Regions from separate parts of the Ureibacillus thermophilus genome, predicted to be linked through region 2. Evidence: riboswitches for the same ligand, from Rfam matches in the RefSeq annotation. Region 2 holds a riboswitch; the other holds the start of a gene.
What was found. Region 2 has a riboswitch for cobalamin ahead of cobT (nicotinate-nucleotide--dimethylbenzimidazole phosphoribosyltransferase). Riboswitches for the same ligand answer to the same signal wherever they lie in the genome.
Positions count from the first base shown of each region.

Region 1: linked by a shared signal. The riboswitch ahead of DKZ56_RS09680 (energy-coupling factor ABC transporter permease) and the one ahead of cobT (nicotinate-nucleotide--dimethylbenzimidazole phosphoribosyltransferase) in region 2 are both predicted to bind cobalamin.

Region 1 is NZ_CP036528.1:1,951,971-1,967,563, reverse strand. It holds gene DKZ56_RS09720 (cobalt-precorrin-5B (C(1))-methyltransferase) at 1-339, opposite strand, end outside; gene DKZ56_RS09715 (precorrin-8X methylmutase) at 345-983, opposite strand; gene cobK (precorrin-6A reductase) at 980-1,756, opposite strand; gene DKZ56_RS09705 (sirohydrochlorin chelatase) at 1,753-2,682, opposite strand; gene cobJ (precorrin-3B C(17)-methyltransferase) at 2,692-4,287, opposite strand; gene DKZ56_RS09695 (energy-coupling factor ABC transporter ATP-binding protein) at 4,296-5,150, opposite strand; gene cbiQ (cobalt ECF transporter T component CbiQ) at 5,151-5,933, opposite strand; gene DKZ56_RS09685 (energy-coupling factor ABC transporter substrate-binding protein) at 5,930-6,223, opposite strand; gene DKZ56_RS09680 (energy-coupling factor ABC transporter permease) at 6,224-6,973, opposite strand; cobalamin riboswitch at 7,104-7,282, opposite strand; gene DKZ56_RS09675 (acyl-CoA carboxylase subunit beta) at 7,499-9,046, opposite strand; gene mce (methylmalonyl-CoA epimerase) at 9,046-9,462, opposite strand; gene prli42 (stressosome-associated protein Prli42) at 9,588-9,683, shown strand; gene DKZ56_RS09660 (BrxA/BrxB family bacilliredoxin) at 9,910-10,347, opposite strand; gene meaB (methylmalonyl Co-A mutase-associated GTPase MeaB) at 10,458-11,546, opposite strand; gene scpA (methylmalonyl-CoA mutase) at 11,543-13,690, opposite strand; gene DKZ56_RS09645 (methylmalonyl-CoA mutase family protein) at 13,687-15,378, opposite strand; gene DKZ56_RS09640 (dihydrolipoamide acetyltransferase family protein) at 15,510-15,593, opposite strand, start outside.
Region 2 is NZ_CP036528.1:701,884-717,476, forward strand. It holds gene DKZ56_RS15325 (IS66 family transposase) at 465-824, opposite strand; gene tnpB (IS66 family insertion sequence element accessory protein TnpB) at 828-1,181, opposite strand; gene DKZ56_RS03440 (hypothetical protein) at 1,171-1,368, opposite strand; partial or broken gene DKZ56_RS03445 (PQQ-dependent sugar dehydrogenase) at 1,455-2,530, shown strand; gene DKZ56_RS03450 (GNAT family N-acetyltransferase) at 2,578-3,243, opposite strand; gene DKZ56_RS03455 (carbon-nitrogen hydrolase family protein) at 3,257-4,111, opposite strand; partial or broken gene DKZ56_RS03460 (SOS response-associated peptidase) at 4,247-4,920, shown strand; gene cobT (nicotinate-nucleotide--dimethylbenzimidazole phosphoribosyltransferase) at 5,312-6,382, opposite strand; cobalamin riboswitch at 6,471-6,644, opposite strand; gene DKZ56_RS03470 (ABC transporter ATP-binding protein) at 6,791-8,527, shown strand; gene DKZ56_RS03475 (ABC transporter ATP-binding protein) at 8,520-10,337, shown strand; gene cwlD (N-acetylmuramoyl-L-alanine amidase CwlD) at 10,477-11,190, shown strand; gene DKZ56_RS03485 (Mrp/NBP35 family ATP-binding protein) at 11,273-12,328, shown strand; gene gerD (spore germination lipoprotein GerD) at 12,570-13,184, opposite strand; gene DKZ56_RS03495 (KinB-signaling pathway activation protein) at 13,338-14,027, shown strand; gene DKZ56_RS03500 (hypothetical protein) at 14,151-14,798, opposite strand; rRNA gene rrf (5S ribosomal RNA) at 15,317-15,432, shown strand.

The DNA.
Region 1 (15,593 bases), 1.3 Mb from region 2:
TCCGGGTTTTGTGACCCTGCCTACTCCTTTGCCGCCATCGATAAAAATTTCCCCGTCCTCTCTCCAAGAAACTGTTGCTTGAATAATAGCGCCATGGGTTGCATCAGGATCGTCCCCGCCGTCTTTAATTGTTGAACACGTCACTTCAAAGTCTCCCATGTTGCAATCTTCTATTAGAAATTCAACATCTTTTCCAATTGGCAGATGTATCATTACCCTCTTTTGTACTTGTTTTGTGATTAAAGCAATTAGTGCCGCTTTTGCACAAGCTGTTGCACAAGAACCCGTTGTATAACCTTCCCGTAGTTCAGATGTACTCTTTCTCTTTGTTTTCTGCATTTCCCTTACACCTGATCAGCTAATATTGAAATAGCATTTAAAGCAGCTACGGTTACAGTGCTGCCGCCTTTACGGCCGATATTCGTAATATATGGAATCCCTTCGAGTTTCAACAGCTCCTCCTTCGACTCAGCTGCTGAAACAAAGCCAACAGGCATCCCGATGATTAAGTCAGGTTTTGCAATGCCTTCCTTAACAAGACGAATTAATTCCAACAATGCAGTCGGTGCATTGCCTATTGCATATATACCTCCTTCATGTTCACGAGCGGCTTTTCTCATTGACATAATAGCCCGAGTAACTCCCTCTTCTTTCGCTTCTTGTGACACATCTTCATCACTGATATAACAATGCAGATCTCCGCCATATTTTTGGAATCGTTTCCGTCCTGAGCCGCTGACAATCATTTGGACATCGGCAATTACATGTTTTCCTTCCCGGATTGCTTTAATGCCCGCTTCAACAGCACCATGTGAAAATACAACACTTCTTCCTAATTCAAAGTCAGCCGAAGCATGAATGATTCGGCGAACAACTTGCCATTCCATGTCTGAAAAGTGATGTTCTCCCATTTCTTCTTCGATAATGGCAAAACTATAATCATAAATCTTATCCGGATCTACCGTAATCGGTTTAAAATTCATAATGCACCCTCATTTCTTTGATTTTTTATCCAATTTACAATTTCCTCCATTTCACTAAATACATGACCAAATTCTATAATTGGTCTTTTAATGACAATCGTTTCAATCCCAAGTTCCTTTGCAGCTTCTATTTTTTCATCGACCGCACCAACTTTGCCGCTTTCTTTTGTAATCATGAGTGTCACACCGAAATGCTTAAATAAGGCAATATTCAACTCTTTTGAAAAAGGGCCTTGCATTGCCACTATATTTTTTTGGGGGAAGCCGAGCTGCTCGCATTTTTGCATATTATCGATTCGGGGAAGCATTCTGCAAATCACGCGAACATCATTCAGCGGCAATAATTTATTTGCGAAGATTTCCAGCGTTTTACTGCCTGTTGTGAGCATGACAACTCCTTTTTTCTTTGCTGCAAGTTCCGCTGCCTCTTCATAGGATGAAACAAATTTGATAAAATCCTGTTCAAGCTGCAATTTTTCCCTCTCATAGCGGATATAGGGGATATTTAATTGTTCGGCAACCCATTTTGCCGTTTTATGTGCTTCTTCGGCAAAGGGATGACTGGCATCTACAATCATTGTCACCCCGGTTTCCCTTGAAAATTCGTACATTTTTTCATAATTTAATCTACCAACTTTTACTTCTATGCCTTTATCAACAAGACTTTTGGCTGCAGATTCTGTTACTACGGTAGCCATTAGGGGGAAGCCTTCCTTTTTTAACAAAACAGCCAATTCACGTGCATCACTTGTCCCAGCAAGAAATAAAATCATGGTTTCACTTCCATTTTTTCATCAAGTTGGACGTTACAACCTTTGTAATCATGATGATGTTTATGACCATGGTGATGTTCATGTTCATGCTCATGATGATGGTGATGGTGGGAAATGAGCCCCTTTTCCATTAACTTTTGAACATTTTGTATATCTTTATCACCGTTCGAATGCCCGGATAATGCTTGTACCATTCGTTCAATAATGACAGATTTTAATCGGGGATGGTATCCAAAATAATGGGCAATTTCAATGTTTATTTCGGGATATTGTTCTTTGAAGCGTTCACAATAGGATTTCATCCGCTCCATTAATATGCCCGTAAATAGAAAATATGGAAGCATGATGATTTTTTTAGCACCAAGCTTTATACATCGTTCAATCCCTTCTTCAACCAATGGTTCTGTCACTCCCATAAAAGCTCCTTCCACTACTTGAACATTTAACTTCTCCCATAGCAGTCTTGTAATCTTGAAAAAATCACCATTGGCATATTCATCGCTTCCTCCCCGGGCAATTAATAAAATGGCTGTATCTTCATGTTTTGCCTGGGTATCAAAACCGATTTCTTGTAGACGTTCCAGTAAAATTTGAAAAATATCTTCATGAATTCCCACAACTTCACCATAAGTAAATTTCACATGGGGATATTTTTCTTGCGCCTCTACAATTTCTGCGGGAATATGAATTTTAGAATGTCCTGCATGGAGCAAGATGATCGGCATTACATAGATTTCACTGGCACCTTTTTCGATGCAAATCTTAATACCTTGAGAAATCGTTGGTTCAGCAAATTCTAAAAAACATGTTTCTACTAGTAGACTTGAATCAATTAATTCTCTTGTTTGCTTTACAAATTCTCTTACTTCTTCATTCCCTGCTTCAAGCTTACTTCCATGTCCTACAAATAAAATAGCTTTCGTCATGTTATCCTCCTAATCTGCACAAGGGATCGGCTGCAAATTGAGCTTTGGCTCATTATCTTGATATTTGTACCCTGCCAGCACTTTTTTCCGTTTAAAATATTTAAATAATCGTTCATTTGGATGAGCATTTTCTTTATATTCAACAATCAGTTTTTCGATTAATTCGACTAATTTTTCAGCTTCCAACCCCTCTTCAATCAATTGACCCGGATGTGCGGTGCGTCCTACCGGTTTTGCACCTAAAAACACATCAAATTTTCCTTTTCGATATACGATTCCGATATCTTCCATAACGGCGTTGTAACATGCCATCCCACATCCATTAATGCCGATTTTTAATTCTTTCGGCACAGCTTTTCCTCCAAATCTCTGTTGCAGCTTTTCAGCGTACGGTATCGAATCCTTTTTTTCACCATCACAAAAATCACAAGCCTTCACCGTAATGACATCTCCTACAGGCATCACCAGCAAACCAACATTTGATAATTGTTCTACAATTTGTTCTGGATGATTAGTTGGAATACTTATCCGCAACTGATGATCCCTTGAATAGTCCATCCTTCCCTCATGACCAACAACTTCAGCCAATAGCTTAAATTGCTCAGGGGTGAATCGTTTATTTGCCACTCCAGGACTTATGGCAAACTCAAAAACTGGTTTATAGTCTGTTTTTTCAACAACGAAATTTGGCTTTCGGTCCAGCATTGCAATTGCTTCGCATGCTAGTTGAAAAGGGGTTTTTTTTGACTCTCTTTTCTTCGATTCCAAATTTTCCAAAGACCAAGGTTCTGCTTCTTTTTTCAATCGTTCATGAGGTTTCAATGGTTGTACCTCGCGATCAAGCGTATATTTTCGTTGATACCCCCTCGGCGTAATCATTAAGTCATCATATACAAATGTGGAGGTGTTTCCAATAATCACTGTTGTGAGCATACTAATCTCGTGTTCCAGCATATTATCCAACGTCGTAATCACAATCGTTTGTCTTTCGCGATAAGCACTTTTTACAAGTCCCACCGGTGTATTCGGTGACCGATATTTTAGTAATATCCGTCTTGCTTCCACGATTTGTTTTGTTCTTCTTCCGCTTTTCGGATTGTATAGAGCAATCACAAAATCAGCTGCTGCCGCTGCTTCAAGCCTTTTTTCGATAATTGTCCATGGTGTTAAATGATCACTTAAGCTGATTGTGCATGAATCATGCATAATCGGGGCACCGAGTAGGGAACTACAAGAATTGATGGCAGAAATTCCGGGAATGACTTCCACTTCAACCCCTGACTCTTTATGCCAACCTTGTTCAACGAGTACTTCATAAATGAGACCGGCCATGCCATATACACCGGAATCTCCACTAGAAATGACCGCTACCTGGTGCCCTTCTTCCGCAAGTTTTACCGCAGCCTGTGCACGTGAAACTTCTTCCGTCATCCCAGTACTTATAATTTTTTGTTTGACGTTTAATAAATTTTTTATTAATTCCACATAAGTTTTGTATCCAATGATATAATCACTTGCTTTTATCGCTTCCACTGCCCGATATGTAATGTGATTAGCGTCCCCTGGACCAAAACCGACAATGTATAGCTTTCCTCTCAAAGACATCACCCCATTTATATTGTTACCTTCAATAAATAATCTTTAAGAATTTCCAATAATTGTTCTTTTGAACGGTAATCAATTGTATTTAAATTCACCCCTCCATTTTTCAATATTTGCGCTATTTCGAATATTATTGATGTTTCCAGATTTGCTTTAGTAATAATATCTTTGTGTTCTTCAAACAGTTGAGAGAAATTACCTTGAAATAACACTTCACTTTGATGCATCACAATTGCTTCGTCAGCCCATTCATAGGCAAAATCAATATCGTGAGTAGAAAGAATAAGTGTTCTCCCATCACGATGAAGTTCATCTAATAGTTTCCTTATTTTCTTTGTGTAATAAATATCCAAAGATGCAGTTGGTTCATCAAAAAGGATGACTTCAGGATCCATAGCAAGCACACCTGCGATGGAAACCCGCTTTTTTTGTCCACCGCTTAAAAAATGAATCGGTTTATCTAACAACTCACCTACGTCTGTCAGAACAATTGCTTTCTCAATTAACGTCTTTCGTTCCCGTTCCGGCAACTTTAAATTATATGGTCCATAACATATGTCATCTCGAACCGTCCCATTAAACAACTGGGTTTCAGGGTTTTGAAAAACGATTCCTACCCGACGTCTTAAATTGATCAACTCTTTCCTCGAATAGGTTAATGGTTGTCCATCGATGCAAATTGTGCCGGATGTTGGTTTTAACAACCCATTTAAATGCAATAATAATGTGGACTTTCCTGCACCATTGCTGCCTAAAAGAGCAATTTTTTTTCCTCGTTCAATTCGTAGATTGATATTTTTTAAAGCCTCAGTCCCATCTTCATAACGGTAGTACACTTCGCTCAGTTCGAAAATAGTAGTACTCATTCAACCAGCTCTCCCAACGGTGAAATTAAAAGCGATAATCAATATACTGATTAACATAATGAATATCCAACGGCTTCTTGAAAATGGAATTGTTCTTGCAATAACAGCCATATAACTATTTAAACTTCTTGCATTGACTGCGTTGTTTAAATCTTTCATTTCATGGAATACCTTAACAAATAAAGCGCTAATAATAAGTCCAATCGACTTTATCGTTTTGATAGATGAACCATGTCCCAATCTTGCTTTTTGTGCAAGAAATATTGTCCTGCTTGAATCCAGAAATAAAAATATAAATCGATAGATTAATGCGATTAAATCCAACAAAACCTGCGGAACTTTCAAGCACTGTAAACCAAACAGAACATCCTGAATGGTTGTCGTTAAGATTAAGAAGTACAAGCAACTGATACTCGATAAGGAAACAGAAAATAAAGTCAAGGCCTTTTCAATACTTTCCTTCATGATTGAAATAACAACGGGACCAATGATGGATTGAAAAATTGCTCCTTCTAAAGGGCTTTCGGTAAAGCTGAGTAAAATAACCAGTATACTTGATAATAAAAAAGTGACGGGAATTAACAATAACTTCCAATATATACGAACAGGAATTTTGCCAAAAATTATGGTAATCACAACCATGATGAAAAATATGAATAAAGACGTGTATATATTTTGAAACAGGATATTAAGTATTAAAGGAATCAATGCAAATACTATTTTTTCAATCGGATGTATGTTTCTTAATGGTGAATGATAAGCGTAAAATTCCAGCATTCTCATTTCGGTATCTCAGCATTTCCGCCCCTATTCCGGCCTCTCATATATCCTATAAAATAACCGATAAACCCAGCACCGGCAGCTCCTTGCAAGACGAATAATAAACTTTCGATTTCACCACTAGGAGGTTCCCATATACTAGAAAACCAAGGTTTATAGGATTCGTTCAGCTCTGTGATCAATTCTTCCGCTTCCCCGTCTGCACCGCCGTATTCTGCATTTCCATTGAACATCAGCGGAATGCAAATCAAAGCTATCGTAATAAATAAGATAAATGCGTTATTTTTTAACATCTATTTCGCCTCCTGAGTTTTGTTTAACACTTGAAGCAACTTTAATTCATTTACGTTATATTTCACCAAGAAATTCATCACCATGACTGAAAGCAACCCTTCTACAATCGCTAAAGGAATTTGAGTAATTGCAAAGACGCTAGCGAATTTGACAAATGAAGCAAATATACCACCCACTTCAGAGGGAAAAGCAAGTGCAAGTTGAATAGATGTAATGACGTAAGTGCCTAAATCAGCTAATGAGGCAGCCAAAAAGACTGCAAATGTAAACGTTAGACCGATCTTTTGCGCCCCCTTAAATACTCCATATGCAATAAAAGGACCGGCAACAGCCATAGAAAATGCATTGGCACCAAGCGTCGTTAACCCCCCATGCGCCAATAGCAATGATTGAAACAGCAAAACAATACTACCTAGAACACTCATTACAAAAGGACCAAATAAAATCGTTCCTAAACCCACCCCGGTAGGATGAGAACAACTCCCTGTAACGGAAGGAATTTTTAAAGCGGATAAAACGAATGCGAATGCTCCGGATAAACCCAGCAATAATTTTGTCTCAGAATGATCCTTTATAAGATTGCTTATTTTCTTTAACCCTATTATTAGAAAAGGTAATGTTACGAGCCACCAAAAGACAGCCCATTCTGCCGGCAAAAAACCTTCCATGATGTGCATAGCAAAGGCAGGCTTAGGAACCAACAACAATAATGCTAAAAAATAAATTGGCTTTTTAAACGAAATGTTCATAAAAACCCTCCTAAAAAAATATATGAATAATAAAAAAACACTGCTAAAATAGCAGTGTCCCACAACAAGGCATAACGATACGCATAATGCTAGTATGATGCCTATTCGTGTACCTATCCTCGTAGGACACTACCATCCACTCCATACGGCAGGTCTCCTGGCTTAGATTCATCGCTTCAAAATCGCCTTCCCATTTTCACAGTGGCATTTGATTTTGAGCTCCTCTTCACAGTGGCGGGACCGCACTAGATTTTCACTAGTTTCCCTATTAAGCTAATTTTCATTAGCACCGTATGGAATATTCAATTGTTGAAATTTAATAGCATTGTAGCATATAGATTCAAAAATTTCTATATCTTTCTAAATAGAATTAAAAATTTGACAACTCATTTTTTCTTTCAGCCATTACAAAATGAAGATTTTTGCTTTCTTTTGTATCAAAATAGATAACCTATTTAAAATTTTTAGAAAAAAAGTAGTACAAACCGGGATTGGCTTGTACTACAAATGTTCGTATGCATTGGATTATAGCGGAATATTTCCGTGTTTTTTCTTAGGTCTTGATTCTTCTTTATTTTCAAGCATTTCTAATCCTTGAATTAACTTAATGCGCGTTTCTCTTGGATCGATGACGTCATCCACCATTCCAAGTGAAGCAGCAACGTAAGGATTTGCGAATTTTTCTTTATATTCTTCAATTTTTTCTTGGCGTGTTTTTTCTGGATCTGGGGAATTGGCAATTTCGTTTGCAAAGATGATATTTGCCGCACCCGCAGCACCCATTACAGCGATTTCTGCATTTGGCCAAGCAAATACAAGGTCGGCACCGATGGATTTAGAGTTCAATGCCACGTATGCACCGCCGTATGCTTTACGTAAAATTACAGTAATTTTTGGCACTGTTGCTTCAGAATAAGCATACAAGATTTTTGCACCGTGACGGATGATACCGCCATGTTCTTGTTTAACGCCTGGGAAGAATCCTGACACGTCTTCAAATGTAATGATTGGAATATTGAATGCATCGCAAGTGCGAATGAATCTGGACGCTTTGTCGGATGAATCGATATCAAGTCCTCCAGCTAAAGCTTTAGGCTGGTTACATACAAGCCCTACTGAATAACCTCCAATGCGTGCAAATCCAACGACGATGTTTTTCGCAAATTCTGAATGCACTTCCATGAAGGAACCTTCATCCACCACTTGCTCAATTACTTTACGAACATCATATGGACGAGTTGGTTCGATTGGCACAACGTCAATTAATTCAGGACGCCAATCATCGCCTTCTGGACGTGGCAAACGAATTGGTTTTTCTTTATAGTTTTGCGGTAAGTAGCTTAATAATCTTCTAATTTGTTGAATCGCTTCTTCTTCAGAAGGAGCACGGAAATGGGCATTACCGCTGATAGAGTTATGCACTTTTGAACCGCCTAAATCTTCTGACGATATTTTTTCTCCTGTAACCGCTTCAATTACTTTTGGACCCGTAATGAACATTTGAGAAGTTTTGTCCACCATTAAAATAAAGTCAGTAATCGCTGGTGAATATACTGCTCCACCTGCACATGGACCCATGATTACAGAGATTTGCGGAATTACTCCAGAATAAATGGAGTTACGGTAGAAAATGTGGCCATAGCCGTCTAATGAAAGTACGCCTTCTTGAATGCGGGCGCCGCCAGAGTCATTGATGCCGATGAATGGGGCACCGTTTTTCGCTGCTAAATCCATTACCGCCGCAATTTTTTTCGCGTGCATTTCGCCTAATGCACCACCGAACACTGTGAAATCTTGAGCAAATAAATATACAGGGCGGCCGTTGACTTTACCATAACCTGTTACAACGCCGTCACCAGGCCCTTTTTGTTCACCCATGCCGAAATCTGTAACACGGTGAGTAATAAATGGATTAATTTCGACAAAAGTACCTTCATCTAACAATAAATCAATTCGCTCACGGGCAGTGAGTTTGCCTTTTTCATGCTGCTTTGCAATGCGTTTGTCGCCGCCGCCTAAGTAAATCTCCCTTTTTCGGTCATACATTTCATCAATTTTATCTAGCATATCCATTATTCATTAACCCCTTTTCCATTTTTTTCATATAGTTCATATAAAACTCCAAAACTATCTTTTGGATGAATAAAGCAAGCTTCTGCACCACCGGCAGCAGGAATCGGTTCTTCTGAAAGGAGGCGAACCCCTTTTTCTTTTAATTCCGCCATTTTTTCACGAATATTCTCCACTTTGAAGCAAATGTGTTGAATTCCTTCGCCACGTTTTTGAATATGATTGTAAATGGCTCCTTCTTCGCTTAATGGCTGCAACAATTCAATATGTACGTTTCCGGCATCAATAAACGCTACACGCACATTTTGAGTTGGAACTTCTTCAATTCTTTCTAGTTTTAAACCTAACACTTCAGTATAATATTTCACTGATTCGTCTAGGTTTTTTACGGCTATCCCTATATGATCGACTTTTTCCATGATGACACCCCTTCTGTTATAGTACATAACCTATTGTAGCGAATTTGCGAAAATTACGCTACGTACTTGAGAAATTTTTCAAATTTGATAAACTAAATCTATGAAAAAAAGGAGAGAGCGAGAAAATGAGCAATAAAAAATTTCAAAAAATAGTTGTGTATGCGATGATTGCAATTATGTTACTATCCACAATCGCATTTGGATTAGCGACATTTTTCTAACAGCAAACAGCGGTTACGATTAAGTAATCGCTATTTTTTATTTTGTTAAAAAAACATTTTTTAGCCCTTTAAACTGTATCATAACAGATTTTAGAAATAATATTCAGGATACTGATAAAATTTTATGATTTCAGAAAATAGAATTGGCTCTGAATCTATAAAAAGACAAAATGTAGAATCCGCCATACTATTGCGGAGAAAATTAGTATGCGGATTCTTCATTTCATTAAACTTCATCGCAATATTCTTCAAAATAAGCCTGCAAATTCGTGATGACAGACATTACATCATGCCCTTCAATCTCATGGCGTGGGATATCCGCCACCACTTTACCATCTTTCAATAAGACAAAGGCTGGAGAGGAAGGAATGTGCTCATCTCCAAAGTGCGCGCGTGCAGCTGCTGTTGCTTCTTTATCTTGTCCAGCGAAAACGGTTACTAAATGATCTGGCCGTTTATCATAATGGATGGCGTTAGCTGCTGCAGGACGTGCAATTCCACCCGCACAACCGCATACAGAGTTGATCATAACAAGGGTTGTCCCAGGGCGTGCAAAAGCTTTTTCCACCTCTTCAGGCGTTCTTAGCTGCTCATATCCCGCCGCTTCCATTTCGGCACGGGCTGTTGTGATAATTTCTTGCATAAATAAATCGTAATCCATCATGTTATTCATTCTCCTTTCAATTATTCATTTTAGCATAGTGAACAAAAGAGTTCATAGCAAATTCGAAAAGGAAGAAATGAAATACCCATTCAATGGATTACGGTTTCAATTTAGCCATTTTCAGGGAATAGTTGGTGAATTCCTTGAGTGACCGTAAGCTTCCCTTGTAAAATTTCTTCTTCTAATCGTTTCACTAACTCTTTGTTTTCTTTCTTGCCAAAAAATGAATCGATTAAATGGTCATGAATCATGGAATAAAACCAATCGCTCGTTTGTTCCTTTCTACGGATATACCAATAACCGGATTCCTTCATCTGTTTTTCAAAGGATCCAATCATTTCCCAAACATCCTTTAGCCCGATTTTCTCATAAGATGATACCGCAAGGGCTTGAGAAAGCCATCCCGGCGTTGCTGGCTGCAACAAATGCAAAATCTTCTTGTATTCGCTAACGGTTTTTTTGGCTTTTTCCACATTATCGCCATCCGCTTTATGAACTACAATCCCATCCGCCAGCTCCATAATTCCCTTTTTCATGCCTTGCAGTTCATCTCCTGCACCGGTTAAAACAAGAAGCAAGAAAAAGTCTACCATCCCGCGCACATACGTTTCACTTTGCCCAACGCCAACCGTTTCAATAAGAATTACATCATAGCCCGCTGCTTCACAAAGCAGCATTGTCTCCCTTGTTTTCTTATGAACCCCGCCGAGAGTTCCTGCACTTGGCGATGGGCGGACAAAGGCATTTTCATGGCGGCTTAAGTTTTCCATCCGCGTTTTATCTCCTAAAACGCTTCCACCAGAAATGGTCGAACTTGGGTCAATGGCAAGTACAGCCACCTTTTTTCCCATGTCGCAAAGCATTGTACCAAAGGCTTCAATAAATGTACTTTTACCTGCCCCCGGAACACCGGTAATACCGATACGAATACTATTGCCTGTATACGGCAAAAGGTCTTGCAATAGTTTTTGGGCTAACACTTTATGATCCGGGTTGGAACTTTCAATCAACGTGATTGCTTTGGAAAGTGAAGTGCGGTTCCCTTCCCGCACTTCACTCGCTAATTGAGGTAGATCAATTTGTTGTTTTTGCTTTTTTCGGAACTTCTTTGGCGCAACATACGTCATTCCGTCATGCTTGCTTTCAATGCCCTTCATGACATGTAAAGCTGTCTCTTCAGCGCTCTTTTCATCTCTCATTCAGACACTTCCTCGTATCCTAAGCGTCGATAAATTTCTTCAATGATTTTAATTGCAGCAACAGGAATTACTGTTCCTGGTCCAAAGATTGCTGATACGCCATTGTCATATAAGAATTGATAATCTTGTGCAGGGATAACCCCGCCAACTACGACGATAATGTCTTCTCTTCCTAATTTTTTCAATTCTTCAATTAATTCAGGCACTAATGTTTTATGACCCGCAGCCAAGGAAGAAACGCCGACGCAATGAACGTCGTTTTCTACTGCCATTTGAGCCGCTTCTTGAGGTGTTAAGAACAATGGCGAAATATCCACGTCAAAGCCAAGGTCTGCATAACCCGTAGCAACTACTTTCGCACCGCGGTCATGTCCGTCTTGACCCATTTTCGCAATTAAAATACGTGGACGACGACCTTCGTTTTCTAAGAATTCATCTGTCATTTGTTTCACTTGTTCAATTAATTCATTGTCGGAGAAATTGGATGAATATACGCCAGAAATGGAGCGAATCACTGCTTGGTGGCGTCCGCATACTTTTTCGATGGCGTCGGAAATTTCTCCAAGTGTTGCACGGGCTCTAGCTGCATCTACTGCAACCGCAAGCATATTTTCTTCTCCAGTGGCAGCCGCTTTCGTTAAGCGCTCAAGATGTCTTTGCACTTCTTCTTCATTACGTTCTGCTTTAATTTTTTGAATACGTTCAATTTGTTTTTGGCGTACGAGAGTATTATCGATATCCAAAATATCGATTGGTTCTTCATAGTCTAATGTATATTTGTTTACGCCGACAATTGTTTCCTCTTTTGAATCAATTTTTGCCTGGCGTTTAGCAGCAGATTCTTCTACTTTCATTTTTGGCAAGCCTGTTTCAATGGCTTTTGCCATGCCGCCAAGGTCTTCGATTTCTTTAATTAATTCCCAAGCGCGTTTCGTTAACTCATCTGTTAATTTTTCTACATAATAAGATCCGCCCCATGGATCGATAACTTTTGTCATCAATGTTTCTTCTTGCAAGAATAATTGCGTATTGCGGGCAATGCGAGCTGAGAAGTCTGTTGGAAGCGCAATAGCTTCATCAAGAGAGTTTGTATGCAAGCTTTGCGTATGACCCATTGCCGCAGCATTCGCTTCAATTAACGTACGAGTTACGTTGTTGAACGGATCTTGTTCTGTCAAAGACCAACCGGAAGTTTGGGAGTGTGTTCTTAATGCCAAACTTTTTGGATTTTTCGGATTGAATGTGCTCATCATTTGCGCCCAAATGCGGCGAGCTGCACGCATTTTTGCTACTTCCATGAAGTAGTTCATACCGATTCCCCAGAAGAAGGAAAGCCGTGGCGCAAAGGAATCGATGTCGATGCCAGCTTTTAATCCTGTCCGGACATATTCAAGTCCGTCAGCCAAAGTATAAGCCAACTCAATATCAGCTGTTGCCCCAGCTTCCTGGATGTGATAACCGGAAATGGAAATAGAATTAAATTTCGGCATATTTTTACTTGTATATTCGAAAATGTCCGCAATGATTTTCATCGACATTTCTGGAGGATATATGTACGTATTACGCACCATATACTCTTTCAAAATATCGTTTTGGATTGTACCAGCAAGTTTTTCCGGCGTTACTCCCTGCTCCTCAGCCGCTACAATGTAGAAGGCCATGATTGGAATAACGGCCCCGTTCATCGTCATAGAAACGGACATTTGGTCAAGCGGAATGCCATCAAACAAAATTTTCATATCTTCCACAGAGTCAATGGCAACGCCCGCTTTTCCCACGTCCCCTTTTACGCGAGGATGGTCGGAGTCATATCCGCGGTGAGTTGGCAAGTCAAAGGCAACAGATAATCCTTTTTGCCCCATTGCCAAATTTCTGCGATAGAAGGCATTGGATTCTTCCGCTGTAGAAAACCCTGCATATTGGCGAATCGTCCAAGGACGTCCCACATACATCGTTGGGTATGGTCCGCGGGTATTTGGCGCGATACCAGGATAATCTTTTAAATGCTTTAAGTCTTTAATGTCTTCTTTTGTATAGAATTCGTTTACCTCAATTCCTTCATTTGTTGTAAAGGTATGGGAAGGTTGAAGCTGTTCGTTTTCCAAAACTTCATGGATATTGACTGTTTCAAAGTTGGCTTTCATCGTTGTACCTCCTTCAAGCTTTCAAGAAGTGCAGAGAGCTTTTCCACGATATTTTGACCTAGATAAATAAATCCGTTTAACCCTTTAGATAACCATTCTTGTTCTTCTTCAGGGAATTTGCCTGCCACATCCAAAATGAGATTTTCTTTTTTGCTTTCTAATAATGCAGGTACGATTTCTTTTGTTTGTTCATTTGTCGCAGCAATCACTACATAATCAGCATCTGTTTCAGCAAGCCATTTTTTCGCATCCTCAATGGATTCAATTTCACCGGATTTAACTGGCACAACTCCAGCAGTAGCAAAGAATCCTTCCACGAAATCAGCGCGCGGTTTGAAGTCTTTTAATTTGCCGTAAGTTAAAATGCCGATTTTCACATTTGCACCCGCATATTGTTCGCGAAGAGTTTCAAATGGTATAGCAAGGCGTTTAATGTCTGCATAAAGCGGATTTGTTACCGTTTGCAATGCATCCGCTGGGTTTGCGTAAATATTTGTGCCGATTAATGAATGTTTTCTTGTTTCCACTTGTTGGATGCGTGTTTTGTAAACTTCTTCTAATGCTGATTGTAGTTTGCCGGATTGTTCGAATTCGTCAATGCCGCCTGCTTCTTGAATTTGAAGGAATAACTCCCAAGCTTTTTCCACATATTCTCTCGTTAATGTTTCAATGAAATAAGAACCGCCTGCAGGATCTAATACATCATCTACAAAAGATTCTTCTTTTAATACAAGTACAACGTTTCTTGCGATGCGGATGGATTGTTCCGTAGGTTTAGTCAATACATCATATGGGTATACAGTAATTGCATCCGCTCCGCCGATCAATGCAGCAAACGCTTCATTGCCAGCGCGCAATAGATTTACATAAATATCATATTTTGAGAAGCTGCGAAGGGAAGTTTCAGCAAGCACTGGAACTGGAACGGCTTCCGCATTGTAAGCTTTGGAAAAGGCTTTCCATAATACTTTGAACGCTCTTAATTTTGCAATTTCTTGGAAGAAATGTGTATCAATCGCGAAATGAACGAAAAATTTATTGGCAAAGGATTCAAAGGATTCAGACTTCTCCGCATATTTTGCAGCCTGAGCTAAACTAAGAGCTAATTCTTGTACAACATGGGCACCTTCATAATGGTATGGAACTGTATCTGCTCCAAATGTACGGACATTTGGATAATCCGAAAGTTCAACTGCTTCTTTTGAAACAATATATCCTTTTACTTTTTCGCGTACTTCGAATGGAATTATTGAAAATACATCTAATATACGGTTTTCGTGAACAAACAATTTAAATGGATATTCCACCAAATATTTAGCGAGTTCGTTTAAATTTTCATCATTCCACTCAAGCACTCGGCTGTCAATTGTAACGATGCCGTTCCCTCTTTCAACGCTGTCTTTTAAATGAGCAAAAAACTGTTCATCATTATCGCCGTAAATTGTTTGAGCTGCCTGTATAGAATCAGAGGCTTTTAACGAACGGATTGTAGAAACTTGTTTCTCCAACTCATCCCCTAATTTTTCGATCAGCATTTCTTGTGTATATAACGGTTGCAGTGTGATGCCTTCAATTGTTTTTGTGAAAAGTGATTCAAAAGGCTTCCCCTTTAATGCTTTAATTGCTGTTTCTTTCCACTCGTCATATCGAACAGTAGGAAATTCAATTTCATTCATGTTGTTTGACATAGTTGTCGCTAAACAGCTTCCCCCTTTTTTCTTTATTATAATTTTTATAATTCTTATAATACATTAGAAACCTTGTCCAATAAAGTACAAAAATTAAAGAAAGCCTTGATTTACAAGGCTTCTTTAAATTATTAATAAACTGTTTTTTCGGAATATTTTGTTTTTTCGAGAATATTTTTTACTCTATTAAGAAATTTTCCGCAAACGTATCCATC
Region 2 (15,593 bases):
CCATTTTTCCTTTTTAGCTATCCATCCTTTTTTACTAAAATTTAATATCAATCCTAAGTTTTTATTAAACAAAAAAGCGATAGTTCACTCTTTTAGGAGTTAAACTATCGCTCTTTTTATAAATATCCATAAAACAACTTTATACCTAGAAACTACATTTTACTAATTCTATTACAAATTATAAACTAAACAATCTAAGGACACAAATCATTATGCCGAATCTCCTTCTATAAAGAAGGTATGACGGCTTTCGCTAAAATAGCGACTAAAACAACAAATTCTCTACAATAAATTATATAATTTTTTTGATTTTTTTCAATTGAGCATTTTGCAAAATTAGATTTTTTGGATAAAAGTATAAAAAATAAAGCACTCGACAAATAGCTACCAGCATGTTATTTTACAAAATATTACAATAATCCTGTTTTTGGGCATACCTGCAGAATTTTTCACATTGAATTTTTTTAAGCGGCTTTCTTCCCTTTATTTTCCTTTGCCATCGCTAGCGCTGAAACAAGTAATACAATAGCGTTCAGGTACTCAGGTTCGTTAAAAAAAGAGTCATCATCAAATAAAGAACATTGTCCATCTGGAGCTTGGTACTTTGATTTTTCTGATTTTGAGCCATAAAGAAGCTTTATTAAATAGCGAACTTGTTGTGACAACGATTCAATTTGTTTCAACAGTTCTTCATTTCTCTTATTGGATTGCGCGAGTTGTTCTTCTAATAATTGAATTAATTTTTCATTCGAATCATTGCTCACATCATTCACCACATTTCCGTACAAATTCAATAATGTCTTGATTATATCACTAGTAATCATTGGTTAAAAGACACCTTTTTTAGATTTTTGTATGGCTTTCGGTTGATGAATTGCGAGTCCTTCAAGTAACCAACGAAGTTGTTGTTGTGTGAGCCGACGAACTTCATTTTCATTTCGTGGCCATTGGAGTTTGCCGTTATCCAATCGTTTATAAAGCATAGCGAAGCCATCTCCATCAAAGTATAAACATTTATAACGATCTTTCCTTCGACCGCAAAACAAGAAGATTGCCTCGCTGTATGGATCGAGTTCGAATGAATCCTGAATTAGCGTTGCTAGACCGTCGATTCCTTTTCGCATATCTGTATGACCGCAAATGATATAGATATTTTTGCATTTTGTAAAATCATGAATCATTTCGATTCAACTCCCTGATAACCGCTTGAAGTAATTGAGGTTTGACACCGGGGTAGAAGGAGATTTTGCAATGGTTGGCTTGAATGACGCATACTGGTCTGAGTGGGCCACGACTTGTTGGGGATGGAGTTGGATCGGATTCGGATTCCAATTTGACTGGCACGATATTAAGTTTTTCTGTTGTCAAAAAAGAACACCTCCTCTATAAATGTTACTTTCATCTTACAGGGATGTGTCATTGATTTGTAGGCGTTGTTTGATTTCGGGCTTACAATGAAAGCGATGAAGGGAATTAAAATGTTAGTCATATTCGTCGGGTTTGTGTTCATATTATCCGCTTGTTCGCCCAAACAACCTCCGAAAGCCGTAGAAACCTTTTCGGGCAATCATCTGGAAGTCATTGCGAGCAATCTTCAAATACCATGGTCCATTGACAAGTCAGGAAACACTTTTTATTTATCGGAGCGAGCCGGAAATGTGGTGAAAATTGAAAACGGGCGGGTGGAAAGGCAGTCCGTCAATTTGGAAAAGCCCTTTTCCAAAGCATCAGAAGCCGGTTTGTTAGGATTTGTCTTAGCCCCCGATTTCCAAGAGTCCAACAAGGCGTTTGCATACTACACTTATAATCATTCAGATGGACAATATAATCGCATCGTTCAGTTAAGGCTGGAAAATGATAAATGGATTGAGGAAGAGGTATTGCTTGACCAAATACCGAGTGGGGCAGTTCACCATGGCGGAAGGTTGAAAATCGGCCCTGATGGTAAACTTTATGCAACAACGGCGATGCATTACAGTCTGATAGTGCTCAAGATGTTAACTCATTAGGTGGAAAAATTCTCAGACTTCACTTTGATGGATCGATTCCATCCGATAATCCTTTTCCTAACTCTTACGTATATAGTTTTGGACATCGAAATCCTCAAGGTTTAACATGGGCACCAGATGGAACGATGTATGCAAGTGAACATGGCAATAGCGCCAATGATGAAATAAACCGTATTGAACCTGGTAAAAACTATGGTTGGCCAGAGATTGAAGGAACTAGAGAAAAAGAAAATATGGTTGCTCCTCTCTTTACATCAGGCTCAGACAATACGTGGGCTCCTTCCGGAATTGCCTATTTTGATAACAAGCTTTACGTTGCCGCTTTAAGGGGTAGTGCTGTATTGGAATTTAACTTAAATACTGGTGCATATAGAAAAATCGTTAATGGACTTGGTAGAATTCGTGATGTCTTAATTGAGGAGAATAACTTGTACTTTATCACCAATAATACAGACGGTCGTGGAAACCCAGAAAGAAATGATGATAAATTATATCGCATTTCGCTATCAGCTATCGATTAAACATGGGGCTGCTCACAGTCATGATTCCTTGAGAACCCCATTATTGTTCAGTTTTTAAATGGATTTTTCCACTCCATTAACACTCCATAATTACAGGATTCTTCATCTTCTAAATAGTTCTCAACAATCGCAATAGGGACACGCCCGCAACTTAACAGAAAAGTGATAACGGGATCTTGTAATGTTCCGTTGATGACCGCCTCTAAATACTCTTCCGCACTCATCTTATCCGCATATTTGCTATAGCCCGGTATTCTTCCACCACCTAAAAGGCGATCTAGTTTCTTTTCGATTACAATATGATACATTGTCTGCATCATGAGTTTACCAAGGCCTAATGAACGAAAGCTTGGACGAACAGAAATATCGACAATATATAAAGTATTTCCATTTGCATCATGATTTGTAATATAACCATTGTCGGTTATTTCTGCCCAAGAATGTTTTGGTTTGGCAGGGTCAAATTGTACACAGAGACTTGTTAAGGAACTAGCTATTTTTCCATCAATTTCAACACAAATAGCACCTTCGGGAAAAATATTAATATGATTTTTTAATTGTTTTTCATTCCACAACAGTTCTTGTGGAAATGGCGGAGGGAAAGATTCAACTTGAAGGTCGATTAGTTGTGTAAAATCTTCTTTTTTATAATTACGAATGACGATAGGAACGGCTTTTTGTCCGATAAAAATAAACTGTTCGCTTCTGTACATGGATTCTCCTCCTCTACCAATCCGTATATAAATCGGTTCTACGATCTTTCCAGGTTGTTACTGAACCATGGTTCCTTACTTCATAGAGAAGATTTAAATCTAAATCAGCGGTAATAATCATATCTTGATTGACTTCTCCTTCTGCTAAAACCCCTCTTGGAGGGAAAGGAATATCATTAGGAGTGATAATAGCTGCTTGACTAAAGTTCGATCTCATAAAGTCAACAGTTGGAAGTGAACCTACAGTTCCTGATAGAACGACATATACTTGATTTTCTATTGCCCGAGCATGACTTGTATATCGAACACGATAATACCCATGTTGGTTATCGGTACAGGAAGGACAAAAAATGATATCGGCTCCTCGCGCTTTCGCTATACGTACAATTTCAGGAAATTCAATATCGTAACAAGTTAAAATCGCAATCTTTCCATATTTGGTGTCAAAAATTTTTAATTCTTCTCCTTTTGCCATATTCCAAGCGCTGATTTCAACTGGCGTGATATGCAGCTTTTCTTGTCGCATAATGCGGCCTTCAGGGTCAAAGAAAAATGCGGTATTTCGTAGTTGATTGTTAACTTCTACTACATGTGTTCCGCCGATAATATGGATATTGTATTTTTTAGCAAATTTAATAAATAAATCTTCATATTGTTCTGTATAACTAGGTAAATCATGGATTGTTTGATTTGAACCATTTTGCTTTTTGAAAGAAAGTAATTGAGTTGTTAAAAATTCTGGAAACACGATAAAATCCGAATCAAATTCCAAAGCGGTTTTGATGTAGTGTTCACATTGCATGGCAAAATCTTCGAATGATTGAATCGTGTGTAAATGATATTGAACTGCAGATACTCTTAATTTCATATGCTTTGCTCCTTTATTACAGTAATTGAAAGTTCGGATATTGCTTCCATACTGTATTTTTATCATACTGTTTTTTTATGATGAAATGAAGTAGAAAATACTTATAATGAAAACTTTAATTTTTTGGGGATGGCTATGTGTGGTCGATTTACGTTGTTTTGCTCGTATCATCAGTTGATTGAAGAATTTGATGTAGCAGAGGCTTTTTCCGAGGAGTTATACAAGGAAAGTTATAATATTGCTCCAAGTCAACAAATTGTAGCAATCATTAATGATGGAGATAAAAATCGTATGGGGTTCTTAAAATAGGGATTCCTTCCTTCGTAGGCAAAAGACGGAAATATCGCATCAAAAATAATCAATGCCCGATCTGAAACTGTCGACGAGAAAGCAAGTTTTTAAAAATCATTTTATGAACGGAGATGTATTATCCCGATGACTCCTTTTACGAATGGAAAAGGGAAGGAAATTCGAAAGTCCCAATGCGAATAAAAAGGAAAGATGACGAAGTATTTGCAGTTGCGGGATTATGGAATACTTGGCGCAGTCAAGAGGGAGAAAAGATTCATACGTGTACGATCTTAACAACGAAGGAAAATGAATTAATGGCCCCAATCCATGACCGAATGCCGGTCATTTTAAATAAGGAACAGCAAAAAGAATGGTTAGACTCTCATTAGGGGTGAAAGAAATTAAAATCGCTGCTTAAACCTTGCCTTTCAGAGTGGTTAACTGCCTATCCAGTATTTAATCTAGTAAATTCTCCGAAAAACAATTCAAAGGAATTAATTGAAAGAGTTTCTTTATGATAATAAAGGAGGCGGGGACATAAACAAAAAATGAAAGGGGGAGTTGAAATAGTTTTGATAAAAAATTGAACTAACGAAAAATTGATTGAAGTGACGGGGCGACTCCTGCGACGAGCCGGGCCCGTGGAAAGCGTCCCCGGAACGGAAATCAATTTTAATAACATATCAAAAAAGAGGCTGGGACAAAACTAGCTTCTAGATAGGAAAAAGGAGAATTTGAGCCAACTCAAATTCTCCTTTTTTCCATTTATCCCCATTGTTTTTGGTATTTTTTATTGAAAAAATGAAAAACAGCCCATGAAATTTCATTCCAAAATTTCATGGGCTGTTTCCATTTTAGAGGGGGTTTTGTCCCAGCCTCTTTTTTTAGATTTGTCCCAACCTCTATCCTTTAAACTGTTTGACTCCCCATGATTTTTAGCATATATTGATGAGATTCTTCTAAAGTAGTCATGGTGTTCATCATAGAACATGCGGCATCAAGAATAGGAAAAGCAAGGGCTGCTCCTGAACCTTCGCCTAATCGCATATTCATATTCAACATAGGCTCTAACCCTAATAACTCGTTTACAATTTTTGCTCCAGGCTCTTCTGACAGATGGGATGGAATAATGTAATCCTTCACTTTCGGTTCTAATTTATAAGCAATAAGTGCAGAAACTGTGGAAATAAAACCGTCCACTACTACAGGAACACGATTTGCTGCAGCACCTAGGACTACGCCTGCCATTCCCCCTAATTCCAAACCGCCAACTTTCGCTAACACATCAATTGGGTCATTTGGATTTGGCGTATTTATGTCAAGAGATCTTCGAATGACGTCAATCTTATGTTGAAGACTATCTACCCCAGCTCCCATACCTGTTACAATAGCCGGGTCACAACCACAGAATGCGGATAGGACAGCACTACTTGGAGTGGTATTACAAATTCCCATTTCTCCAGTTGCTAAAACATGGATACCTTGTTTCACTTGTTCATCGGCAATTTCAATACCTACTTCAATCGCTTGAATCGCTTCTTGTCGTGACATTGCTGGTCCCTTAGCCATATTATCCGTTCCGTATTTCACTTTTTTGACGATGACTCCAGAATCTTTTGGTAAATCTTCTTTAATGCCAATATCTACTGGAACGACTTTTGCACCTGCTGCTTTTGCAATAGCACATACTCCTGTAAACCCTTTAGCAAAGCCAATTGCCTGCATTACCGTTACAAATTGGGGGTTATTTGAAACATTTTCTTCATATACTCCGTGATCCGCAGCTAATGAAATAACCGCTTTATTGGATACATCAAGCTCTAGTTTCTCAGATATTCCAGCAAGTTGTATCGCGATTTGTTCTAATTTTCCTAAACTGCCTGGCGGTTTACAAAGAGCATCTACTCTTTCTCTTGCTTTTTCCATCACTTCTTTATTAAGTTGTTTAATGTTTTGTAATGTCGATTGCAATAGTTCCAATTGAATCTCCTCCATCGATTATTGAAATAAGAAAAGTCTGCAGTTTATTGGCATGCCAAATAAACTACAGACTTTACCATCGTACTGTATGTTTTCAAGTAATTAGGCAGGTCTCCTGGCTTAGGTTCATCGCAAATATAGGCCTTCCCAGTTTCCCAGTGGCATTTTCTATATTGCTCCCCGATACAGTGGTGGGTCCGCTAAAGATTCTCACTTTATTCCCTATTCTCCCTAAATGGGCACCTAATTACGAGGATATTCTTTTTAAAATACTGTATGATGAAAATAAATTCTCGTCAAGATTTTTCGGTTGCCTATTGCATAAAAGGCTTGATGAATGTTGAAATATGGAGGAGCTTAATATCTTGACGATAAAGTATGGAAGCACAGTAGTGAAGGAGTTAAAACATGCATGCAGTGTTAAAGCTTTCAAAATATTTAAAGCCCTATAAGCATTTTGCTGTGTTGGCGCCGATTCTCATGATATTAGAAGTAGCGATGGATTTAGTACAGCCAACCATTATGCAAAAAATCATCGATGATGGAATTGTAATGAATAATACACTCTATATCGTTGGGATGTTTATTGTGATGATTGCATGCGCCATAATCGGTTGGCTTGGAGGGGCAGGCTGCAATTTTTTCAGTTCTAAAGCAGCGGTCAACTTTGCGGCCGATATTCGGGCAGACTTATATGAAACGATTACTTATTTTTCAAACAGCAATAAGGACAAGTTCACGTTAGGAAAGTTGATTACCAATTTAACAAACGATGTTGAAATGCTGCAAAGAGCATTGAATATGCTTTTAAAAGTGTTTGTCCGAGGTCCTTTCATGTTTATTGGGGCCGTCTTGGTCGTATTCTTCACGGCAAGGGATTTATTTCCTATATTATTTTTCGTTGTTCCTGTTTTAATCATCTGTTTATATGTGTTTATTAAATTATCCATTACATTATTCCGAAAAGTGCAAGAAGCGATTGACGGCGTGAATACACGTGTGCAGGAAAATTTGTCAGGCATCCGCGTCATTAAAGCATTTAACCGCATGCGCCACCAAGTGAAGCAATTTACAGGAGTCAATGAAGAATTAACGAAGCGCAATATGACAGCCGACCAAGTCATTGCCGCTTTAATGCCTATTACACAGTTTGTTGTGAATATTGGCATCGTGCTTGCGCTTATGCTTGGTGTGGTAAAGGTGGAGGCAGGTGCCAATGAGATCGGGGTGATTGTGGCGTTCATCAACTATTTAATGATGATTATGAATGGCCTTATGAGTTCCAGTAATGTATTAATTCAGATTGCGCGGGCGATTCCAAGTGCGGAACGGGTTGTGGTTGTATTAGAAGAACAGCCGGACATTACGAATGCAGAAAATCCAGTGAAAAAAGAAATCCTTGGTGATGTGAACTTTGAGCATGTAAGTTTTTCCTACAATAAACAAGTGGAACCGGTGTTGAAAGATATCTCCTTTGAAGCGAAAGCGGGTAGCACTGTCGGAATCATCGGGATGACCGGCAGCGGAAAATCCACATTAATAAAACTGCTAGCGCGCTTAATGGATGTGGATGAAGGAACGATTTATATTGACGGCTTTCCAATTCAGCAATATGACATCGAAACATTAAGAAACGCGATGGCTTTTGCGCCTCAAAAAGCGACATTGTTTTCAACAACCATTGAGGAAAACTTGAAGTATGGAAAAAGTGATGCAACGAAAGAAGAAATTAAAGAGGCACTTGTAGCATCCAATGCCATTGAATTTGTTGAAAAGCTGGATAAAAAAGAGCAGCATGAGTTAACCCAAGGGGCAACGAATTTATCCGGTGGTCAGAAGCAGCGGCTTGCCATGAGCCGGGCATTAATTCGAAAACCAAAAATTTTAGTATTGGATGATACCACTTCAGCAGTGGATAGCATCACAGAAAAGATGATTCAAAAGAATATGAAAGAATTGAAAGGCAGCACGAAGTTCATTGTGTCATCCAAAATTTCATCCATTCAACACGCAAATCTCATTCTTGTTTTAGAAGATGGCCGCATTGTTGCTAAAGGCACTCATGAAGAATTATTAAAAACAAGCGAACATTATAGAGAAATTGTAGCAACTCAAGTTGAAAAGGGAGGTATACTGCATGAATAGATTGCAGGAATCCCTTTCAGGCAAAGGCAGAGGTCCAGGGAGGGGTCCGGGCGCTCCGGCGGCAAAGATAAAAAACCAAAAGGCGACGATTAAACGGATTTGGAGTTATTTAAAGAAACAAAAAATTAGCATTATCAGCGTTATTTTTTTTGTTGTCATTACTTCCATTTTGAATATTCTAGGTCCATTCATGATTGGATATATAATCGACCATCATGTTTTGCCCCTTGATGTAAAAGGGACGGTTCGGATGGGAATATTGCTAGCAGCTATTTTTATTGCATCTTCCCTTTTGACTTGGCTGCAAACCTTTGTCATGATTCGGGCATCATTAAAAACCATCCAACATTTGCGTCTGGAATTGTTTGAAAAACTTCAATCATTGCCGATTTCCTTTTTCGATAAAAAACAGCAAGGTGATTTAATGAGCCGCATGACGAATGATATTGATAATTTGAATTTTGCCCTTTCCCAAAGCGTGATTCAAATTATCTCGTCCATCTTATCTCTTGTAGGAACGGCCGTTGCGATGCTATATTTAAACTGGATTTTAGCCCTTGTGACGCTGCTTATCATTCCGTTAATTGTAACGTCGACAAAACAAATCATCAAACGAAGCAGTGTGAACTATCAAAACCGGCAGCGGGATTTAGGAAATTTAAACGGGTATATTGAAGAAACGATTTCCAATTCGGAAATTGTAACGCTTTTTGGGAAAGAACAAAAAACGATTCAAGACTTTCATGAGGCCAACGAGCGATTGCGTGGTTCAGCTATGCAATCGGAAATGGTATCAGGGCTTTTAGGGCCAACGAATAATTTCATCAACAACCTCGGACAAGGATTGATTGTTGGCGTTGGTGCGATTTTGGCAGTTCATTCCCTTGTGACGGTAGGCGTCATCACGTCATTTGTAACCTATGCTAGACAGTTTTTCCGCCCAATTAACCAACTTTCGAACTTGCTAAATACCTTTCAATCAGCTATTGCTGGAGCTGAACGGGTGTTTGAAGTATTGGATGAACCAATCGAAATCACGGATGCGCCCCATTCTCTTCCTCGCCGCCCGTTGGAAGGAAATGTGGAGTTCCGCAATGTCTATTTCTATTATGAAAAAGATAAGCCGGTATTAAAAAATATTTCATTTAAAGCAAGTGCAGGTGAAATTGTAGCTCTTGTTGGCCCTACGGGTTCAGGAAAAACGACTATTATCCAATTGTTGAGCCGATTTTATAATGTATCAAGCGGTGAAATTTTAATAGATGGTGAAAATATTAAGTCCTATTCCATAGAACATTTACGGGATTCCATCGGCGTCGTTTTGCAAGATACGTATTTATTTTCAGGAACTGTAAGAGAGAATATTAGGTTTGGCAAACTGGATGCAACGGACGAGGAAGTCGAAAAGGCGGCGAAAATTGCCTATGCCCATTCCTTTATTAAATATTTGCCGCAGCAATATGAAACAATGATTGAATCCGGAGGCAAAAATTTAAGCCAGGGGCAAAGACAGCTCATTGCCATTGCGCGGGCAATTTTAAAAAATCCGGACATTTTAATTTTAGATGAAGCAACTTCCAGCGTGGATACGATGACGGAAGTGCATATTCAAAAAGGATTAAATAATTTAATGAAAGGCCGTACAAGCTTTGTTATCGCCCACCGTTTAAAAACGATTGAAAATGCAGACCGCATATTAGTAATTAATGACGGGGAAATCATAGAGCAAGGAAATCATGATTCATTAATGGCATTGAAAGGATTTTATGCTCAATTGCAAAAGCAATCTCTTCAAGGAGAAGAAATTTAGATTTTGCACTGCTCCAAGGATATGGGGCAGTTTTTTTGTTTAGAATTACGTTAAGTTTTTTCGACAGATATTGTACTCATACAAGCCCTTCTTCCAGCGTATAGTAGTGCAAAAGGTTGCAAAAGGCGGTGTAGTAGATTTGAAACGATGGATTGCACTAATTGTGATTTTGCTCTGCTGTTTTTTAGTGGTTATGTATGAGACAAGCGCATCCGACAATCGATTTTTCCTTCCGGAGCCGCTTGGTGGGGTGAAAATCGTTGTGGATGCAGGCCATGGTGGGATTGATGGGGGAGCATCGGCAGAAAATGTAGTAGAAAAAGATATTACACTAGCGATTGCGAAAAAAGTGGAAAGAAAATTAAAACGATTGGGTGCGGAAGTAGTTATGACAAGAACAACGGATGGAGACGTACTTTCAGAACATGCGCCAAGTGAAGAATTTTCCACTTTAAGAGAAAGAAAAAAACAAGACATCTTTTTGAGGGAACAAATTGTAAAAGAAAGCAATCCTGATATTTTCATCACCATCCACGCAAATGCTATTCCAGGAGAAAAATGGAGAGGCGCACAAGTGTTTTACCACAAAGAAGGTCATCCAAACAGCGAGCTGCTTGCAAAATCCATTCAATCTTCTATAAGAGATAACTTACAAAATACAGATCGGGAAGCTTTGGCCATTAAACAAATTTATCTATTGAAAAAAGCAGAGGTTCCAGCAGTACTTGTGGAAACAGGATTTTTGAGCAATCCTGAAGAAAGATCTCTATTATCAGATGAAAAATACCAAGAAAAAATGGCAGATGCAATTGTAAGCGGTATTGAAAAGTATGCAAATTTGGAGATTGAATAAGCAAAGTAAATATAGCTATTAATAGCAATCGGTGTGTTATACTTATACTAGTATTGGAAGCAAATATAGGGGAGTGTTTATCGTGATTAATGAACAACAAGTTCGCGAAATTGTAGGACAACTTGAAGATCCGTTTTTACATAGACCATTAAAAGATACAAACGGTATTGTTAATGTATCAATAAAAGAAGAAAAAAATCATGTAAGCGTTAAAGTAGCAATTGCCAAAACGAATACACCAGAACAATTACAATTGCAGATGAAAATCGTTGAAAAATTAAAAGAAGCCGGTGTTTCCACAGTAGGCATTCGATTTGAAGAATTGCCAGCTGATGTAATTGAAAGTTTCCGTGGAAAAGCGACAGAATCGGAAACTCATGATATTTTATCACCTTTATCCACAGTAAAAGTCATTGCCATTGCATCAGGGAAAGGTGGAGTAGGAAAATCTACCGTATCTGTCAATTTAGCGGTGTCTTTAGCCCGTTTAGGTAAAAAGGTGGGCTTAATTGATGCAGATATTTACGGTTTCAGTGTTCCTGATATGATGGGAATTGAAGAAATGCCGACTGTCAAAAATGAGCGAATTTATCCTGTGGAACGCAAAGGAGTAAAAGTCATTTCCATGGGATTTTTCGTGGAAAATAACGCACCGATTATTTGGCGCGGTCCAATGCTTGGAAAAGTACTAGATCAATTCTTCCGCGATGTCGAGTGGGGAGATATTGACTATTTGCTACTTGATTTGCCGCCTGGAACTGGTGATGTTGCGTTAGATGTTCACCAAGCATTGCCAACTTCAAAAGAAATTATTGTCACAACTCCACATCCAACAGCGGCATTTGTAGCAGCGCGGGCAGGAGCAATGGCTGTTCAAACAAACCATGAAGTGCTTGGCGTCATTGAAAATATGTCTTGGTATGAATCCAAAACTGGCGAGCGGGAATATGTCTTTGGCAAAGGCGGCGGCAAAAAACTTGCGGAAGAATTGCGCACGGATTTATTAGGTCAAATTCCTCTAGGACAACCGGATTGGAATAATGAGGATTTTGCTCCATCTATTTACGAACCAGACCATCCAACAGGCAAAATTTATATGGATATTGCTCAAAAAGTAATTGATAAATTGGAACAATAAAGAAAAGAGCGAAGGGGCTGTCCAGAAAGTGTAAATCTTTCTGGACAGCCCCATTTCGAATAGTAAAATCATATGAAAAATCTTTGCTCCTGCGGTTGTAACATTAAACGCGCTCCTCGTCGTAATTTATCTGCGGCTAAGCGTGTGCGACAGATGCAAAGGGGGCATCTTGAAATGACTTTTCAGACGCGCCCCGTCGCTTTTTTGCTAATGGATAAAACCGCATTTTTTGCGCCATTAGCTACATATCTCCACCATCTGATTGTCCTTGTCCTCCGCTAGAATCTTTTTCCTTTTCGTTTTCCTTTGAACCTCCAGATTCTCCACTCTTCTTAATCAACTCTTGCCATTTTGTTTGGAGTAATGGACTCTCAATTGTTTCCATGACCACTTTTTCAATTTCTTTTCTCAGCTCAGCACTCTTTAAGATGGATTCCAATTCTTTTTTCATATCCGGTTGTCCAAAAAATGTAATTAACTCTTGTTGAAAGGATGCATCTTTCATTAACTGCTTCATAATTTCGGTTTGCTGATCTTTCATGCTTTTTGCCATGGATTCTTTAAATTTTGGATCTTCGAAGGTTTTTCTCCAAAATTCTTGAGCATGTTCTGACATCAGTGAATTATTGATGGCTGTTTCTACTTCATTGTGCTCCAGTACCACCAGCTCCCTAAAACTAGGGTCTTCCAATAATTGTCGAATTGCTTTTTTCCCTTCTTCCGTTTGAATGGCATCAACAACAATCTTCTTCACTTCTTCATAAGAAGGTTGGGCAGTCGTAGCATCGGAACAACTAGCGAGCAACAACAATAGGAATGTTATGGTTAGCAATCGATTAAACAGGGGATTTTTCACCTTTTCTCAGTCCTTTCTATATAAAGGCTCTATTTTTCATTATTGTTCACAATTCCTTTTATAAATATGTACAGGTTTAGAACTTAGATAGCTTTTTTAAAAAACCATTGATAAAATAATGAATGAATTGAAAAAAATAAGGGGAGCATTATCGTGACAATACGAAATTGGTTTAAATTTTTCTTGATGTGTATGCTGATCGGCGGTGTCGTCACAGGAGTGGCAGGCATCATTATTCGTTGGAATTTTTTCAGTGAATACTTATCAAATGGAGAAATAGGAGAGTTTATCGCCGCCTTTCTTTGGATGATAATGTTGGGTTTCACAATGAGCGTCATTTCCCAAGCAGGATTCTTTGCTTACTTAACAATCCACCAAATCGGGGTGGGCGTTTTTAGAACGTTAACTTTATGGAACTGGGTACAAGTCCTATTGATGATTGTTGTGGTAGGAGATTTAATTATTTTCCGTTTTGCTCCAGCTGCTGAAAATGCAAAAGATTGGCTGTTTTATATAGGTTTACTCATATTATTAATTTTTGGGGCTATTGCCACGGCAATTAAGAAGGTACAGTTAACAGGGAAAAAGCATATTTTAATATCAGCCATGTTCTTTATGATTGTAATTACTAGCTTAGAGTGGATTATTCCTCTGATGGGACGCCAAGGCAATATTGATACATATGTCGCTTTGCTGTTGTTCCCGCTAGTAGCCGTAAACGCTTATCAACTGTTAGCTTTACCAAAATACAATAAAAAATCCGATGAAGACCGCAAAAAGTTAGAAGAACGCAAAATAGCCAGAAAACAGGAAAAAACCGCAATGAAAAATGCAGCAAAATAAATCAAAAAGCAATAGAGTTTGATTTAATAAATGCTCTCAAAAAAAAACGAAAAGCTGTCCAGAAGAATGATCTTTCTGGGCAGCTTTTTCTTATTTTACATATGCCGACAACGTATTATGTATTTACGGCATTTTTGTAGATTTAATATTATAGCCAAAAATGTTTTCCTCTAAAGAGATAAATTTATGGGATTGCATAAAAGCAGTAATATTTTTAAAATTCGGTTTGGATTCTTCATGAAGTTGTATGCTGATAATAGCACCTTTCACTTGATTCAATGACTGGCCATCCTGATAAATATGCGATGGTGATAATAAATTAATTTCTTCATTAAACATAGCTCGCTTCAACCCTTCAGAGTATTCATAATCTCTCGTCATAAACCACAGCGGCTTTTGATGAAAATATTTTTCATAAATTCCTACTTCCTTTTTTAAGGTTTCTATGTTATATTCTTCTTTGCCCATTCCACCTAGTAAACCAGTGGGAATGTTTTTCTTTTGAATTAATTCCACTAGTTGAGGTGAACGTTCAATCCAACTTGCATCAAGCATGAAGATAGGATAAGGGGCGTTCAGGGATTCCAACCATTCGGGAAGTCCCTCATGGGTAAAAGAAACTTCGATAATTAATGATTGTCCATAATTTCCTTTTGATATGATAAGTGGTTTGTCGGTCATTCGGAAGACGGAAACAATTGAACTTTTTTGTGGATAAATCAACAAGAAAATTACCATAATAGATAGTACAATGATTATTTTTCGAAACATCAGTCAAACTCCTTTTTAGGCTTTTTGAGAATAAAAAAGATTCCTAAAAAAACTTATGAAAAAGTGTTGACTTTAATGATTGAAAGATGATATTATATAAAAGTCGTCGAAAGACAAAGAAAAATGTCGAATGAACCTTGAAAACTGAACACCAAAACGTTAATGTTTAAATAATCTAATTCGTTAACCCTCGTTGACGGATTAGAGACGGACAAATTTTGAGCTTAATCAAATTTTCTTTTTTGGAGAGTTTGATCCTGGCTCAGGACGAACGCTGGCGGCGTGCCTAATACATGCAAGTCGAGCGGAGCCCTCAATCCGAAAAAACTTGGGATTGAAGGGCTATTCATCGTGCGTACCAGAGGGTGCGCATTTTTTTATTTATCTCACATATTTCGGGCTTACCCTCTAAAATGGAAACAGCCCATGAAATTTTGGAATGAAATTTCATGGGCTGTTTTTCATTTTTTCAATAAAAAATAAGGACCTCTTCTGTTAAAATAAGTTACATATGCGAGTCTGGTGATGATGGCGAAGAGGTCACACCCGTTCCCATACCGAACACGGAAGTTAAGCTCTTCAGCGCCGATGGTAGTTGGGGGCTTCCCCCTGCGAGAGTAGGACGTTGCCAGGCTCAAAAAGTTATTACTGGCAGAAAGTCGGTAGTGGCTTTTTTTAGACTCTATAATATTTGGTGTTGGTGGATACAACCAGCACCATTTTTTTACACAAAAAATGAGACATGTGACGCAACTCTGGTAAAATGTAATCGACCAAAACCACATTTACAAGGAG